4 regions of the Brevibacillus sp. NRRL NRS-603 genome follow, and region 1 is predicted to be linked to each of the others. Evidence: riboswitches for the same ligand, from Rfam matches in the RefSeq annotation. Region 1 holds a riboswitch; each other region holds the start of a gene.
What was found. Region 1 has a riboswitch for S-adenosylmethionine ahead of C7R94_RS16605 (aminotransferase class I/II-fold pyridoxal phosphate-dependent enzyme). Riboswitches for the same ligand answer to the same signal wherever they lie in the genome.
Positions count from the first base shown of each region.

Region 2: linked by a shared signal. The riboswitch ahead of metH (methionine synthase) and the one ahead of C7R94_RS16605 (aminotransferase class I/II-fold pyridoxal phosphate-dependent enzyme) in region 1 are both predicted to bind S-adenosylmethionine.
Region 3: linked by a shared signal. The riboswitch ahead of C7R94_RS08630 (ABC transporter permease) and the one ahead of C7R94_RS16605 (aminotransferase class I/II-fold pyridoxal phosphate-dependent enzyme) in region 1 are both predicted to bind S-adenosylmethionine.
Region 4: linked by a shared signal. The riboswitch ahead of C7R94_RS18770 (methionine ABC transporter ATP-binding protein) and the one ahead of C7R94_RS16605 (aminotransferase class I/II-fold pyridoxal phosphate-dependent enzyme) in region 1 are both predicted to bind S-adenosylmethionine.

Region 1 covers NZ_PXZN01000016.1:290,091-294,307, forward strand. Annotated here, with positions in the region: gene C7R94_RS16600 (pyridoxamine 5'-phosphate oxidase family protein) at 128-586, shown strand; SAM riboswitch class I at 662-782, shown strand; gene C7R94_RS16605 (aminotransferase class I/II-fold pyridoxal phosphate-dependent enzyme) at 877-2,040, shown strand; gene C7R94_RS16610 (trans-sulfuration enzyme family protein) at 2,037-3,224, shown strand; gene C7R94_RS16615 (YhcN/YlaJ family sporulation lipoprotein) at 3,248-3,853, opposite strand; gene C7R94_RS16620 (PhoH family protein) at 4,056-4,217, shown strand, end outside.
Region 2 covers NZ_PXZN01000014.1:63,465-67,681, forward strand. Annotated here, with positions in the region: gene metH (methionine synthase) at 1-2,765, opposite strand, end outside; SAM riboswitch class I at 2,883-2,984, opposite strand; gene C7R94_RS14590 (YjcZ family sporulation protein) at 3,198-3,305, shown strand; gene C7R94_RS14595 (YcdB/YcdC domain-containing protein) at 3,373-4,217, opposite strand, start outside.
Region 3 covers NZ_PXZN01000012.1:246,428-250,644, forward strand. Annotated here, with positions in the region: gene C7R94_RS08620 (MBL fold metallo-hydrolase) at 1-1,101, shown strand, start outside; gene C7R94_RS08625 (sulfite exporter TauE/SafE family protein) at 1,133-1,918, shown strand; SAM riboswitch class I at 2,020-2,124, shown strand; gene C7R94_RS08630 (ABC transporter permease) at 2,234-3,166, shown strand; gene C7R94_RS08635 (ABC transporter permease) at 3,171-4,118, shown strand; gene C7R94_RS08640 (ABC transporter ATP-binding protein) at 4,132-4,217, shown strand, end outside.
Region 4 covers NZ_PXZN01000022.1:14,056-18,272, reverse strand. Annotated here, with positions in the region: gene C7R94_RS18780 (GerAB/ArcD/ProY family transporter) at 1-38, shown strand, start outside; gene C7R94_RS18775 (Ger(x)C family spore germination protein) at 19-1,179, shown strand; SAM riboswitch class I at 1,296-1,412, shown strand; gene C7R94_RS18770 (methionine ABC transporter ATP-binding protein) at 1,512-2,525, shown strand; gene C7R94_RS18765 (methionine ABC transporter permease) at 2,526-3,191, shown strand; gene C7R94_RS18760 (MetQ/NlpA family ABC transporter substrate-binding protein) at 3,252-4,091, shown strand.

The DNA.
Region 1 (4,217 bases):
ATTCGGTATGATTACCTTCCAGTCTAGGGAAAAAGACAACCAGAATCAAGGTGGAGAGGAAACGTTTGCCTATCAGCTAGGCGAAGGGTACAATGAACGTACAAAACGTTTGTTAGGAGGCTTTGAAATGGCTGAAACTGTTTCCCAATCTCTTTCCGAAGATTTATTTAAGCTCTTGCAAAAGGAGCGTTTTGTTACCTTGGGCACAGTAGACCATGAGTCAGGGGCACCATCGCTCAGCTCCTTGTCCTGGACGTATGCTGTCAGCGCCGATACGATTCGTTTTGCCGTGGATAATCGCTCACGTATTTTGGCAAATATTGAGAAGGAACCGCAGGTTGTCCTCCATTTGATTGGTGCCGGCTCGTCTTTCGCCATTAATGGTCGTGCTGTTGTCAAAACTGACCGCTTGGAAGGTGTTCCACTCAAGCTGGCCATGGCAGAGATTAAAATTGAGGCTGTTCGTGATATTATGTTTTACGGTTCCCGAATTTCCGTAGAACCTCAGTATGAAAAAACGTATGACAAAAACGCAGCAGCGAAGCTGGACAATCAAGTTATGACCGCCTTGAAAGATGCAAATTAATCGGGTGGAAATAAATTGTTGACAGGAATCCTGCCGATCCTTTAGTATTAGGGTCAATCGAATTGAATAGCAATCTTCTTATCCAGAGCGGCGGAGGGACTGGCCCGATGATGCCCGGCAACCAATCACCTGTATTTTTAACAGGGAGATAATGGTGCTAATTCCTGCAGAGTTATCAAACTCTGAAAGATGAGAAGGATTTGCTTACGGTGACGTAAACAAAGCCTTCTTTCAGAGGAAAGAGGGCTTTTTTGATGCCCTCGTACACTATTGGAGGGAGAGAAATAGACATGAAATTGGAAACGAAATTGATTCAGGCGGGAGTAGGTAGAGACGAAAAAACAGGGGCGGTGAGCTTTCCTGTTTACTATGCAACGGCTTATCGTCATCCTGCCTTGGGACAGAGCACTGGATATGATTATACGCGCACAGCTAATCCTACTCGCACCATTTTGGAGGAGACCATCGCTGAAGCGGAATCAGGAGATGCAGGATTCGCTTGCGCCTCTGGAATGGCTGCTGTTCATACCGTCATGGGCTTGTTTTCCCAAGGGGATCATTTAATCGTTTCACTCGATCTGTACGGGGGAACCTATCGATTGTTCGAGCAAGTACTCTCTCGCTATGGTCTGACGTTTTCGTACGTGGATTTGCGTGACATAGGTGCACTCCAAGATGCGATTCGCCCAGATACAAAGGCTATCTTCGTCGAGACACCAACCAATCCGCTTATGCAGATTACCGATATTCGAGCAGTAACGCAATTGGCAAAACAGCACGGGCTACTGACGATTGTAGACAACACATTCTTAACTCCATATTGTCAACGCCCGCTGGAGCTTGGTGCAGATATCGTCTTACATAGTGCAACCAAGTATTTGGCAGGACATAACGATGTGCTGGCTGGACTCATCGTAACAAAAGGGGAAGAGTTGTCGGAAAAAATCCGGTTTTTGCACAATTCAATCGGTGCTGTGCTCGGACCGCAGGATTGCTGGCTTCTCATTCGCGGGATGAAAACATTGGCATTGCGGATGGAGCGCCATCAATCCAATGCCTTGATTGTAGCGGAAAAGCTGCGTGAGCATCCGGCAGTAGCGGAGGTATTTTATCCAGGTCTGGCAGAGCATCCGGGGCATGAGATCCAAGTGAATCAAGCGACTGGTCATAGTGGGATGGTATCGTTCCGCGTACGCGATGTGGAGCAGGTGGGGTTGTTCCTGCAAAATCTGCAAATCGTGTCCTTTGCGGAAAGTCTGGGTGGTGTCGAGTCATTGTGTACGTATCCGGCGACGCAGACTCACGCCGATATCCCCCAAGAAGTGAGAGAGCATGTCGGTGTTTGTGATCGATTGTTGCGACTGTCGGTTGGCATCGAGCATCCAGATGATGTAATAGCCGATTTGTTTCAAGCCTTGAATGCTAGTTTGGCTGTAGGAGGGAGTGTACGATGAATTTCGCAACCAAGATCCTCCACGGTTCCACTTGCATTGACCCGTTCACAGGTGCGTCGTCGGTTCCGATTTATCAAGCTTCCACGTTTCATCAGGCTGATATCGATCAGCCAGGTGCTTTTGATTACGCCAGATCAGGCAATCCGACCAGGCAGGCTTTGGAGGAAGCCATTGCGTCTCTGGAAGGAGGCGCACGCGGTTTCGCGTTCTCATCGGGCATGGCTGCCATTTCCAGCGTGTTCATGCTGTTTTCAGCAGGAGACCATGTTGTAGTGGCAGAAGATGTCTACGGTGGCACGTTTCGTTTTTTGACCAAAGTATTGTCGAGAATGGGCATCTCCGTTACGTTCGTGGATGCAACAGATACAGAAGCTGTTCGTGCAGCCATTACACCGGTAACGAAAGGAGTTTACCTGGAGACCCCCTCCAATCCCACCTTAAAGGTGACAGATATTGCAACGGTTTCTCGTATCGCGAAGGAACACGGCTTGCTCGTCATTGTTGATAATACATTCCTTACCCCGTATTATCAGCGTCCATTGGAACTGGGCGCAGATGTGGTCATTCATAGTGCAACCAAGTTTATCGGAGGGCATAGTGATGTTGTGGCTGGTCTGGCCGTGACCAGAGAGGCTTCGTTAGGGGAGCAGCTCTACTTTATCCAGAATGGCATGGGAGCGATTTTGGGTGTGCAGGACTGCTGGCTCGTGATGCGTGGGCTCAAAACATTGAAAGCCCGGCTGGATGTGAGCACGAAGACAGCCGCGAGCCTGGCTGACTGGTTGTCTGCGCATCCACAAGTAAGCCGAGTTTACTATACGGGACTGACGGATCACCCCGGCCACCTGATTCAAACACAACAAGCGACTGGTCATGGGGCTGTTCTTTCCTTTGATGTAGGGAGCCGCGAGCGAGCAAAAGCGCTGTTTGATCGCGTGAAATTGCCGATTGTGGCTGTCAGCCTCGGGGCAGTGGAAACAATTCTCTCGTACCCGGCTACGATGTCACATGCAGCGATGCCTGCTGAGGAAAGAGCAGCAAGGGGAATCACAGATGGTTTGATCAGATTGTCAGCTGGCTTAGAGGATTTCGATGACTTGGTGGCAGATTTGAAGCAAGCACTGGATCAATTGCCGTCTGAAGCACCAGTCCATAAAGAAAAAGAGGTATTCTCCCGGGCTTAAATCCGGGGGATACCTCTTTTCTTTTAAGGTGTTCCTGTATGATTTGCGTTGATTTTGTTTTGTCCTTGCGGCTCTTTGTGCATGCGTTTTTCTTTTACTTGAGAAGGGGTTTCTTCACGAGGCTGGACACTGCGTGGCAGTTGGGGAATGATCCGACCTACGATATCCGCCAACTCTTCCGTAACACCGGCAACAGGATGGCCGCGACGAATATCATCTCTCATTTCCTGTAACCGCTGTACGATGGCAGGGTCTGCGGTTACGACAGCATTCGCTCCTTGGGGGTCTTCTTTCAGAGCTTCCGCAACCGTATACTTAATCACGCCAACTTCTGGGCGATCCAGATTCGGGTCCACAGTAATACCGACTACCGCATATTTGCCCAAGACCACAGCAGTGGCGCTGTGTACCCTTTTCACACGTGTTGCCAGTTGAGCAAGACGATCAGCAGTGGCTTGGGAAGATTGATTATAGGCAGGCTCAGGAGCTGTTTGCTCAACGCGCTGAGTATGAGTGGCATGTTTGGGCTGTTGTCCAGCCTGATTCGCCGGGGGGTTATTGCCCGACATACATGCTGTAAGCAACAAGCTAAAACCGAGGCAGTAGATCATGATCCGTTTCACAGGCATTCTCCCTTTCCCAGTATTGCCTTCCTTCAAGAGGAGGGCAGGGCTACAAGTATTTTGTTCTGGGCTGCCCATTTTCATTCTGTCAATGGGTCGTCTATCTCTGTCAACCTGAACATAGACTGTAGTACATCACGTCGCCGCACTTGAGCATCCCTCCAAAAATTGCATAGGGTATATAAGAAGGGTAATAGGAGGCGAGATTTTGAAGAAAATCTACGTACTGGACACCAACGTACTCCTGCAAGATCCTAGGGCGATGTTTTCTTTCGCTGACAACGAAATCGTCATACCAGCTGTCGTATTGGAAGAAATCGATTCCAAAAAGCGGTACATGGATGAAATTGGCCGCAATGCTCGGTACGTA
Region 2 (4,217 bases), on a different contig from region 1:
TCTATCAATTTATCTACATTTCCGCGAACACCGAGGTGTTTTCCGAGGAGCATCCGCAGGTTCAAATACGGTTGCAGATGGCTGAGCGGATATTGTCTTAGAACATGTCGTTCACAATCTGGCGGCAGATGGATCGGAACGGTTCTGCTAATGGCTGAGCGAGCTGGCAAAGGTGCTTTTTTCTCCTCGACAACAGGCTGAGCCGTTGCGACTGCTTCCAGCAGATGCTGCTGTTCCTCTACCAAGCGATCACGTTCTTCCGGATTTTGCAGACGATTCACGAGCTCCAGACCATCCATGGCGTCTTTTGCGTATAAAACAATTCCACGGTATTCTGGTGCGATCCGGTTCGATGTGAACTTGCGCGTCAACGCCGCACCACCGACCATCATCGGGACATCAATGCCTGCATCACGCAGGTCTTGTGCTGTAATGACCATTTGCTGCGCGGATTTTACCAAGAGTCCAGACAGACCAATGGCATCCGGCTTTTCTTCTCTGCATGCGGCAATCAGTTGCTCTGGCGGTACCTTGATCCCCAGGTTCACGACATTGTAGCCGTTGTTTGACAAAATAATTTCCACGAGGTTTTTTCCGATGTCGTGCACATCGCCTTTGACTGTCGCCAGCAAGATTTTCCCCTTTGCAGCGGCATCGCTTTTTTCCATGAATGGTTCTAAAAACGATACGGATGCCTTCATGACTTCCGCGCTTTGCAATACTTCTGCCACGATCAGCTGGTTGCCGTTAAAAAGGCGACCGACCTCTTCCATCCCAGTCATCAACGGACCGTTGATGATCTCGAGCGGTGTGTATTTATCCAGAGCCAGCTTCAGGTCTTCCACGAGACCATCCTTGGAGCCTTCGACTACATAACGAGCCAAGCGTTCTTCGAGTGTTAACGAGGAGACTTCCACACGGACTTCCTTTTTCTTTTGGCGATAAAATTCGGTGAAGGCCGCCAATGTCTCATCATTTGTCTCGAATAACAGGGCCTCTGCCAGCTTTCTCTCGTCTTCTGGAATCGAAGCGTAGCGCTCCAGCTTTTCCGTGTTGACGATGGCGTAATCAAGCCCTGCGAGAGTGGTGTGGTACAAGAAGACCGCATTCAGCACTTCCCGACCCGCAGGAGGCAAGCCGAAGGAAACGTTACTGACACCCAGGATCGTCTTGCAAGCAGGCATTGCCTGTTTGATCAAACGAATGCCTTCTACGGTTTCCTTTGCAGAGCCGATGTATTGTTCATCCCCTGTCCCTACTGGAAAGACGAGTGGATCGAAAATAATATCCTGTGGCTTTATTCCATACTGGTTGACGAGAATGTCGTACGAGCGTTGCGCGACCTCCAGCTTCTTTTCGCGAGTGATAGCCATACCCGCTTCTTCAATCGTTCCAACGACAACCGAGGCACCGAACTTGTGAATGAGCGGAACCACTTCCTCAAATCGCTCCAACCCGTCTTCCAGGTTGATCGAGTTGAGAATGGCCTTCCCTTGCGAATAGCGAAGTCCCAGCTCCATGACCTTCGCATCTGTCGAGTCGATCATGAGCGGCGCTTTTACTTTTTTCACGATGAACTGTAGGAATTTTTCCATATCTTCGTATTCGTCACGGTCGGGGTCAGCCAAGCATATATCGATGACATGTGCGCCGCGCTTCACTTGGGCTCGGGCAATGTCAGATGCTTCTTCGTAGTGACCAGCTGCAATCAAATCACGGAATTTTTTGGAACCGATGACATTGGTCCGCTCCCCTACTAGCAAAGGACGATTGTCATCTTCAACATAAACGACCTCGATCCCGGAGACCGCGCTCAGCGGTTCTACAGCTGCACTGCGTGGCTTGCAGTCTTTCAATGCTTCTGCCATCGCTTGAATATGGTCAGGCGTTGTTCCGCAGCAACCGCCAGCGACATTTATCCAGCCCTGTTCAGCGAACGCCCGCATTTTCGAAGCAAGCCCCTGTGGCGTTTCATGGTAATGGCCGTTCTCGTCTGGTAAGCCTGCGTTTGGATAGCAGCTGACCGCACATTGGGCAATTCCTGACAGAGTCCGCAGATGATCACGCATGAACTCTGGTCCTGTCGCACAGTTCAGACCAATAGAGACAGGCTTTATATGCTCCAACGAAATGTAAAACGCCTCGATGTTTTGACCTGCCAGCGTTGTGCCCATCGGCTCAATCGTACCTGAGAGCATCACCGGGAGCTCCTGGCCAAGCTCTTCAAAAGCTTTGCGAATCCCGATTCCGCCAGCCTTGACGTTCAACGTATCTTGCGAGGTTTCCAAGAGAAGAACATCGGAGCCGCCGAGAATCAGACCTTTTGCCTGACGATAATACGCCTCGACCAGTTCTTCGAAAGTGACACCACCTGTCAACGAAAGGGTTTTGGTCGTCGGTCCCATCGCACCTGCTACATAACGCGGCCACTCCTCCGTGGAATAGGCATCCACCGCTTCTCTGGCCAAGCGAGCTGCCGCTATATTGATCTCAAGGTCTTTCTCTGCCACATCGTACTCAGCCAAAACGATGGAAGCAGCACCAAACGTGTTTGTCTCGACGATATCTGCGCCTGCCTCTAAATATTTCTCATGAATGGAACGAATCACATCTGGTCTGGTCAGGTTCAGGAGTTCATTACAGCCATCATAGGCTTCACCGCCGAAATCATCAGCAGTCAGATTCGCCTGTTGAAGCATGGTGCCCATTGCACCGTCCAGAATCAGAATTTTCCGGGAAAGCTGTTCGCGAAAAGTTGGTTTCATTGACGTGCCCCTTTTCTCCCTTGCATCGGCTTATTCTCCGCAATCGGTTTAAAATAAAAAATCCTCTTCTTTGAAAGAAGAGGATTTGTCAGCAGATACGAAAACGCCTGAGACATCCTCTTATCTTTCAAAGCACGTAGCTTTGCTGGAATTGGCACCGGATTTTTACCGGTTGCCGAGGCTTCATCAGGCCAGTCCCTCTGCCTCTCTGGATAAGAGTCGTACACTTGTCATTTAGTTGGTTTGCGAAATGTATGGAATGTTTGCAAGTATCTTAACACCCCCTTTGTCTACTCGTCAATTGTGAATTGTCTATTTTTTACTGAACCACTTCTCTTACGCGCCCATTTTTGCCTAAGCTGGGCATCCGCCCAGTCCAATATCGGCATTCGTGTATAGACTGGAGTATAACGGAAAGGAGGGGAAACAAAGATGAGTACATCTTACTGCGGAAACGGATTCTTCGGTGACTGCTTCGCAATCGTGCTCGTGCTGTTTATCCTGTTGGTAATTATCGGGTGTTCGTGTGACGACTGTTAAATAAGTGTGTAAAAAAGGCTATCCCAAAAGCCATCAGGAATGGCTGCGGGATAGCCTTTTTTTCTTGTTATTTGGTGATGATCTTGCCTGTCACGGCATCCAGAGTAATATATTTGAACGCCAGCTTTTCGTCACTCCACGGCACATACGCCAGCTTTGGTTGAGCTATTTTTTGCCCATCCACATCTCTCATCAAATAGACCAGCTTTAAAGGCATGACGCGTAAATACGCCTCAACAGCCTTGTCTTTCGAGACGATCTCGTCGGATGCTGGAAGCTCCACCAGCTCGTGCGTCTCTCTGTAGTTTTCAAACTTTGTCACTTTGCCAGAAGACGGATCGACTGTTACTGAATAAGCCACTTTTGGCCAGCGATCCTGTACTGGAATGCCATCCTTGCTCATGAGATATCTGAATTCCCATTCGCCCGATGACACAGGATTCGCTTCGTCTGGCTGTATGACTTTCGCCAATTGCACTTCTTTTATGCCTGGATCAACGTATTTAGGCAGAAAGGCAAGTGCAGCCTCTTCCGCTTGCTCGCGTTTGACTGTCACTGCTGTATCGGAACGCGGTGTCCCCAGCCCGACGACACTGCCTGTTTCTGCGAGAACTTCTACGCCGATATACTTGTCATTTTTATCATTCCAGACGTATTCCTTGCGTCCGTCACGGTTACTCTCTCTATAGGTCGAGTCATCCACTTGTATGCCGAATTCCGCCTGCAGCAACGCTTTTGCCTCATCCTTGGAGCGAACCTTGACGTATTCCTTTGGAGATTCGATCGGATGTGCTTCCTTCGTATTCAACTGATCATAAGCAAGCCCGTTATCTCCCGTTCCATACACCATCTTGCCATTGGTCGCGTCGATATACCACTCCTGACCATCTTCACGTCCTCTTTGCATGAAGG
Region 3 (4,217 bases), on a different contig from region 1:
ATTGGAAACCTGCTATTTGAAGTCATGCATACTCCTGGCCATACACCTGAGAGCATCTCTTTCCTTTTGACAGACGTCGGAGGGAATGCAGATCGCCCCATCGGGATCTTCACGGGAGATTTCGTTTTTGTCGGCGATATCGGCAGACCGGACTTGCTCGAAAAAGCGGCAGGAATGAAGGGGACGTCCGAGTTAGGTGCAAGAGCCATGTTCCAGTCCCTCCAAAAATTCAAGCAACTGCCGGATTATATGCAGGTATGGCCAGCTCATGGCGCAGGAAGTGCTTGCGGGAAAGCATTGGGGGCCGTACCGTCTTCTACCGTCGGTTATGAAAAGCTCTTTAACTGGGCGCTGTTACTCTCCACTGAAGAGGAATTCGTCAATACACTCCTGGATGGACAACCAGAGCCGCCAACGTATTTTGCCGTGATGAAACGCGTGAATAAGGAAGGCCCTGCCTTGCTCAAGGAACTCCCTGTTGTTCAAGAGTTCAACTCGCTTGAAGCGGTAAAGGAATCGCTGGGAAACGGACAGGTGATCGATACGCGTCCTTTCCAGAAATTTGCGAAGGGGCATCTGGCGGGAACACTTCACATTCCTTTTAACAAGTCATTTGCCAACTGGGCGGGCTGGATCGTCGATTACGATCGTCCGGTTCACATCCTGGGCAACCCAGATGAGCTGGACGAGATTTTACAAGCCTTGCATGCTGTAGGGATTGATCGTGTCACAGGCTTTATCGACAGCGGCAAGCTAATGGAAAGTGAAGAGTCTTCGCTCGAGATAATCGAAGACGTAACACCGCTGGAGATTGCAGAACGGGTGGAAAAAGGAGAGGTTCACGTAGTGGATGTACGCAATCTGGCTGAGTGGAAGGAAGGACACATTCCGGATGCACAGCACATCATGCTCGGTACTCTCGCCATGCGGCTGGATGAGATTCCTCACGAGAAGCCAGTTCTCGTACAGTGCCGCTCCGGTGTCCGATCCGCCATTGGAGCAAGCATCCTGAAAGCAAACGGATTCAAGGATGTAATAAATTTGAGCGGCGGAATCTTGAAATGGCAACTAGACGGCTTGGCAGTTGTAGAACGAGGATAAAACGAAGCGAGGAGTTGCAAAGAGTGAGCCTATGACTATCGATCTTGTGATCACACTGTTTGTTATCGGTTTCGCGGGATCGTTTATTTCTGGTCTCGTGGGAATCGGGGGCTCCATCATCAAGTATCCAATGCTTCTGTACATTCCGCCCGCCCTTGGATTTGTTGCTTACACAGCTCACGAAGTATCCGGAATAAGTGCCGTCCAAGTATTTTTTGCCACCCTAGCTGCTGTTTGGACTCTGCGCAAAGATAAGGTTATCCATTACCAGCTCGTTCTGTGCATGGGAAGTGCCATTATTGTCGGTAGCTTGCTTGGAGGATATGGAGGAAAATATCTTTCCGCAGAAGCCATCCATATCGTTTACGCCATTCTGGCCACCATTGCTGTCATCTTGATGTTCCTGCCAAAAAAGCGAGTAGATGAACGTGAAAATACCAAGGTTATCTTTCATAAACCAACAGCCGTATTATCCGCTTTGATTGTAGGAGGAGCCTCCGGAATTGTTGGGGCCGCTGGCGCTTTTATTTTGGTTCCCATCATGTTGATCATCCTCAAGATACCGACGAGAGTTGCAATTGCTTCCTCTCTTGCCATCACGTTTCTTTCCTCCATCGGTTCGACCGTAGGGAAATGGATGGCGGGGGACATATTGCTGTGGCCATCCGTGATCATGGTAATCGCAAGCATCATGGCAGCGCCGCTCGGTGCGAAGGTCAGCAAATGTTTGGGTACCCGTATTCTCCAAACTATTCTTGCCTTGTTGATCCTAGCCACCACGATTAAGATTTGGGCAGACATTTTTATATTTCCATAAAAAATAAAGAAAAATCAATTGTCATTGAACAGCATTGACATATCCGAGTAAAATGATAAGATAAAAAAGAATTTTACGATGAAATTAAATTTCATAGAACATTCTTATCGAGAGTGGTGGAGGGACTGGCCCGATGAAACCCGGCAACCTTGGTCTGATTGACCTTACGGTGCTAATTCCTGCGGAGTTATTCTGCGAGATGAGAAGGTGGGAACCGTGCAATCGCCCCTCTTCTTTTCGGAGAGGGGTTTTCTATATTTTCAATTCATTGTATTTATATCTTTTTACTTTGTTTTTTGTGAAGGAGGAAACAACGTGCTTCATTATGCAGTCAAGCGTGGCTTTCTCATGATCGTTACGCTGTGGATTATTGTCACGGTAACATTTGTGACCATGCACCTGATTCCGGGTGATCCATTCGCTTCTGACGCCAAAATGCTTCCGGAAGAAGTAGTGAAGAACATGCGGGCGGAGTACAACCTGGATCAGCCAATCACGGTACAGTACTTGCTCTATCTGAAAGGACTGCTGCAATTTGACTTGGGGCCCTCTATCCAGTCCAAGACGAGGGATGTGAACAAGCTGATTGCAGAGGGATTTCCCGCCTCGGCTGTTCTGGGACTCCAGTCGTTTATTGTCGCGCTAGTAGGTGGAATCACACTGGGAATCGTAGCGGCACTCTATCACAATCGAACGCTGGATTTCTTGTCCATGTTTGCAGCGATCATCGGAATTTCCGTCCCCAGCTTTATTCTAGCGCCACTGTTGATCAAGTACTTGGCGGTCAAATGGGAGCTATTTCCCGTTGCTGCGTGGGGGAGCTGGGAACACTCGATTCTTCCAACGCTTGCGCTCGCTATCGGTCCGCTCGCCATTATTGCCCGTTTTGTTCGAGCCAGTATGCTTGAGGTTTGGCAACAGGAATACATAAGTACAGCGGAGGCAAAAGGGCTTGGCACCTTTTCCATTGTCGTTAGACACGGGATGCGCAACGCCATACTGCCGGTTCTTACTTTTATTGGTCCGCTGTTTGCCAACCTGATGACCGGAACCTTTGTGGTGGAAAAGATTTTCGCCATTCCCGGGCTCGGCAAATACTTCGTGGAAAGCATTTTTAACCGCGATTATCCTGTTATTTTGGGAACGACAGTCTTTTACAGCTTTGTGCTCATTTTTACTTTGTACATGATCGACCTGCTGTATCGGGTGATTGACCCGCGCATCAGATTGACGAGTGGAGGGAAGTAGCGTTATGGCCAATCAGGCAACACAACTGGATTCCTTGTTTCGACCAGTCGACCGAAACCGGCTATCCGAGGAAACTTGGGAACGTCCCAGTCTTGGGTATTGGCCGGAGGTATGGCAGCGGGTATGCAGCAACAAGCTGGCCATGCTCGGGTTCTTCCTGCTTATGGCAGTGGTGACCCTCTCGATTATCGGTCCGATGCTCGTTCCCCACAGCCCGCATGAACAGTCATTGACAAAAGGAAATCTGCCATTGTCGGGCGAGCACTGGTTTGGAACGGATGACTTGGGGCGGGACATGTGGGCACGTACCTGGGCAGGCGGTCAAATCTCTTTGTTTATTGGTGTGGCGGCAGCAGCCATCGACCTAGTGATTGGGGTATGCATCGGCGGGATATCCGGTTATATGGCAGGCAGAAACAAGCTGGGAGACCGTGTGGACAACATCCTAATGCGGTTGGCTGAAATTCTATACAGTATTCCGTATTTGCTAGTAGTAATCCTGCTGATGGTGGTACTGGAGCCTGGTCTCTCAACGATCATAATTGCCCTTTCCCTGACTGGCTGGGTGGGGATGGCCCGCCTGGTCAGAGGACAAATCATGCAGATCAAGCGTCAGGAGTTTGTGCTGGCCGCAGAAAAGCTGGGCACCTCTCATGTCAAAATCATTATGAAGCATCTGGTGCCGAATACGATCGGCGTCATCATCGTCAACCTGACCTTTACGATCCCGCACGCGATTTTCGCCGAATCGTTTCTCAGCTTTCTTGGGCTGGGTGTGCAAGCGCCAACCGCCAGCTGGGGAACCATGGCTAACGACGCGCTGGCGGTTATGCTGAGCGGGCAGTGGTGGCGTCTGTTTTTTCCGGGATTCATGATTTCGCTTACCATGTTCGCGTGCAATGCACTCGGGGACGGCTTGCAGGACGCACTGGACCCACGGATCAGGAGATGAGGGGGAGTACATCATGAAGCCATTGTTAGAAGTAGATCAGTTGCGCGTCTCCTTTCGCACGTACGGTGGAGAGGTGCAGGCAGTAAGAGGGGTTTCTTT
Region 4 (4,217 bases), on a different contig from region 1:
CCAAGGAGGAATCTGCTGATGTATCGGTGCCAAAGTAAGGGATGGTTGATCGGGAAGAGAGGGTTTACCCTTTTGCTTGTACTCATTTTTTCAGTTACGGGGTGCTCTAATCGACAAATTTTTGATGAAACAGGCCTCGTAACTTTGGTTGGATACGACCTGACGAAAGATAGACAAATTCGGGCAACCATTGTTATGCCCTCCATTAATCCTGAGGCAAAAGAAAAAATGCAGATAATGTCTGATGTTGGGGAGACGAGCAAGGGCATACGGGATAAGACAAACTTGCAGTCGGACAAACGTGTCTTGGCAGGCCAGTTGCGGGTAGCGCTCTATGGAAAGGATATGGCCAAGGCGGGAATCGGAAGCCTAATCGATACGCTGTACCGCGATCCATCGCTCTCAAGCAGAATCTTCCTTTGTGTGTACGAGGGGGAGACATATGAATTGCTGACATATCCCTATAAATCGCAGGGCAATATCGGAACGTACATGTATCGGATGATCGATCAAAATATCAGAGGAGAGAAAATTCCATCCTCAACGATTCATGAATTTATTCGAGCCTATTATGACGAGGGAATCGATTCGCAAATGCCTTATGTATCACGCAAAGGAGACGAAATTGTTATCAAAGGCGTGGCTTTGTTTAAAGGAGATAAATATATTGATTGGATTTCGCCCAATGAAGCATTTATCTTAAAGCTGATTCGGGGCAAGTACAAGACGGGCAGCTATGAGATATCAGTCCCTGCTAAAACTTTCAATATGACTCCCAACAGCCCGGCGGGAGAAAAAGAAGAGGTGCAATTAGTCTTTGATACGATCAACAGCGAGTCAAAAGTCCAATTGGAACAGGCCGATCCACCAAAATTCAAAGTGAATATTCATTTAAAAGCCCGCATTTTAGAGCTGACCGTTCCGATTAAGCTGGATAATCCGAGTTTGATGAGGAAGATGGAGGAGGCCCTGGAGAAGGAATTAGAAAGACAAGCAAGGATAGTCATGAAAAAGCTCCAAGATTTGGAGGTCGACCCGACGGGCTTTGGCATTGTCTATAAGGCAAACGTGAGAAGAAAAGAGAAAATGGCTATGGATGAATGGAGAGAGAAGTACAAAAAGGCAAGGTTTGAATTTCAAGTAGAGGCGACAGTTACCCGTAATGGTGTAATGGACTAAGTGTGTCAAAAAACTTTTTCCTGCTATTACTATTGACGTGATATTTTCAAAAAGGATATAATCCGTTTTGTATCATCAAGAAATAGAAAAAACGAACATAATATACGTAGATATCTTTCTTATCAAGAGAGGCGGAGGGACAGGCCCTATGAAGCCCGGCAGCCGGTTCATTTTTGAATGAACGTCGCGGTGCCAATTCCTACAGGATTGTTTGGATCTTGTGTAGATGAGAAGGGTGGATGCGAACGTATACATTGCGTTGCAGCCCCTTTTTCGTTTATGAAAAAGGGGTTTTCATATTTTATCAAGATTATGGTCGGGAGGTGGATGCGTTGATCCAACTGCGTCATTTGCATAAAAGCTATCAAGTACAGGGTAAAACCATCCCAGCGTTAACGGGGATCGACCTTTCCATAGAGCAAGGCGAGATTTACGGGATTATCGGACACTCTGGTGCAGGGAAAAGTACGTTGATCCGGTGCATCAATTTGCTAGAGCGCCCAACTTCAGGGGAAGTTATTGTGGACGGCGTCGATTTGACAAAGCTGGATGAAGGGAAGCTGCAAGAAAAGCGTCGCGCAATCGGCATGATTTTTCAGCACTTCAACTTGCTGTCATCTTCGACAGTCGGCGAAAATGTCGCTTTTCCGCTCAAGCTGGCAAAGCGTCCGAAGGCAGAGATTGATAAGAAAGTAAACGAGCTGCTGAAGCTGGTGGGCTTGGAGGCACATAAGGACAAATATCCTTCCCAGCTGTCTGGCGGACAGAAGCAGCGCGTCGGGATCGCCCGTGCGCTCGCGAATGATCCAAAAGTGCTGCTCTGTGACGAAGCTACATCGGCTCTCGATCCGCAGACGACGAACTCCATTCTGGCACTGCTCTTGGACATCAACCGCAAACTGGGCTTGACCATTGTGTTGATTACCCACGAGATGCACGTCATTCGCTCTATTTGTGATCGTGTCGGCGTGATTGATGGAGGAAAGATCGTCGAGTCGGGTAACGTACTGGATGTATTCCTTCGTCCGAAGCATCCAACGACACAAGAATTCGTGGAGCAAGTAGCAGATTCTACAGAGCTGCGCGAAGCGGTTGAGCACGAAAAGGCTTCGGGGAACCGCACGATTGCTCGTGTCACCTTCCTCGGTGAAAAAACGTACCAGCCGATCCTATTCCAAACGATGCAAGAGACAGGTACGGTGTTCAGCATTTTGCAGGGAACCATTTCTCGCATGAAGGATACGCCGTATGGTCAGCTGGTGATCGAGCTAGAAGGCGATGTTGCACAAAATCAAAAGACCATTGAAACGCTGCGCCAACGTGGCTTGGAAGTAGAGGTGATATAAATGGACTGGACATTCGAGAATGTGGATTGGGCTGAAATCGGCGAAGGTACGATAGACACGCTCACGATGCTCGGCTTTTCCACCCTGTTTACCGTCCTGATTGGTTTGCCGTTGGGCATCATTCTGTTTTTGACTTCACGCGGACAGCTTTTGCAAAACCGCACTTTTTATACGATCGCATCATTCGTTGTCAACGTATTGCGCTCGGTACCATTTATCATTCTGATGATCTTGCTGATTCCTGTGACGAAAATGATCGTAGGAACCTCCCTCGGCGTACTGGGTGCCATTCCGCCGCTCGTGTTTGGTGCCGCTCCATTTTTCGCGCGTTTGGTGGAAACCTCTCTGCGTGAGATTGATAAAGGCGTGATTGAGGCCGCACAATCTATGGGTGCTTCCAATTGGCAGATCGTCTGGAATGTCCTTTTGCCAGAGTCTAGATCAGGACTGATCGCAGGTATTACGATCACGACGGTTACGCTGGTCTCCTACACTGCAATGTCTGGGGTTATTGGCGGTGGCGGTTTGGGTGATTTGGCGATCCGATACGGTTATCAGCGTTTCCAAACCGATGTCATGATTGTGACTGTTGTTATTTTGCTGGTGATGGTACAGATCTTACAATCGCTGGGGGACCGTCTGGTTCTGAAATTCAGCCGTAAATAGGATCTTTCCATATAGATTTTCAAAAAATAAGACGAAATACATGCAAGGGGGAAATCATTCATGAAAAAGCTAGTCGTATCTGTACTTTCTACTGTGTTGGCATTTTCTTTGGCAGCTTGCGGAGGCAAAACCGAAACAGCACCTGCTCCAGCTGAAGGCGGCGCACAAGGCGGACAAAAGGAAGTAACATTGAAGGTAGGCGCTTCTCCCGTTCCACATGCAGCAATCTTGAAGTTCATTCAACCAAAACTGAAAGAACAAGGCGTGAACCTGGAAGTCCAAGAGTTCACTGATTACGTACAGCCTAACGTTCAAGTGAACGAGAAACAACTCGACGCAAACTTCTTCCAGCACAAGCCTTACCTGGAAGACTTCAATAAAGGACAAAACATGAACCTGGTGCCGGTAGTGCCTGTACACATCGAGCCATTCGGCGCGTACAGCAAAAAAATAAAATCTGTAGATGAATTAGTTGATGGCGCAACAATCGCGCTGCCTAACGATCCGACAAACAGCGGTCGCGCACTCGCACTCTTGGAGAAAAACGGCGTGATCAAGCTGAAAGAAGGCGCTGGCATCAGCGGTACAGTGAAAGACGTTGTTGAGAACAAGAAAAACCTGAAATTCAAAGAAGTAGAAGCAGCAATGTTGCCACGTGTACTGGAAGAAGTAGATTTGGCGCTGATCAACACGAACTACGCGCTGGAAGCAAAGCTTGTTCCAACTAAAGACGCTCTGTTTATTGAAGATAAAGATTCTCCATACGCAAACTTCTTGGTAGCTCGTCCTGACAACAAGGATTCCGAAGCTATTCAAAAGCTGGCAAAAGAACTGAACTCACCTGAAGTGAAAAAGTTCATTGAAGATGAATACAAAGGCGCGATTATTCCAGCGTTCTAATGAAGAAATAATTGATCAATCAAAGAAACCCAACTGGCCTCCAAAGCTGGTTGGGTTTCACTTTTATTTATAATATAGTGAATTTTTATAAAATTTAGTTAAATCTATCTCGTCCCCGTTTTCAAC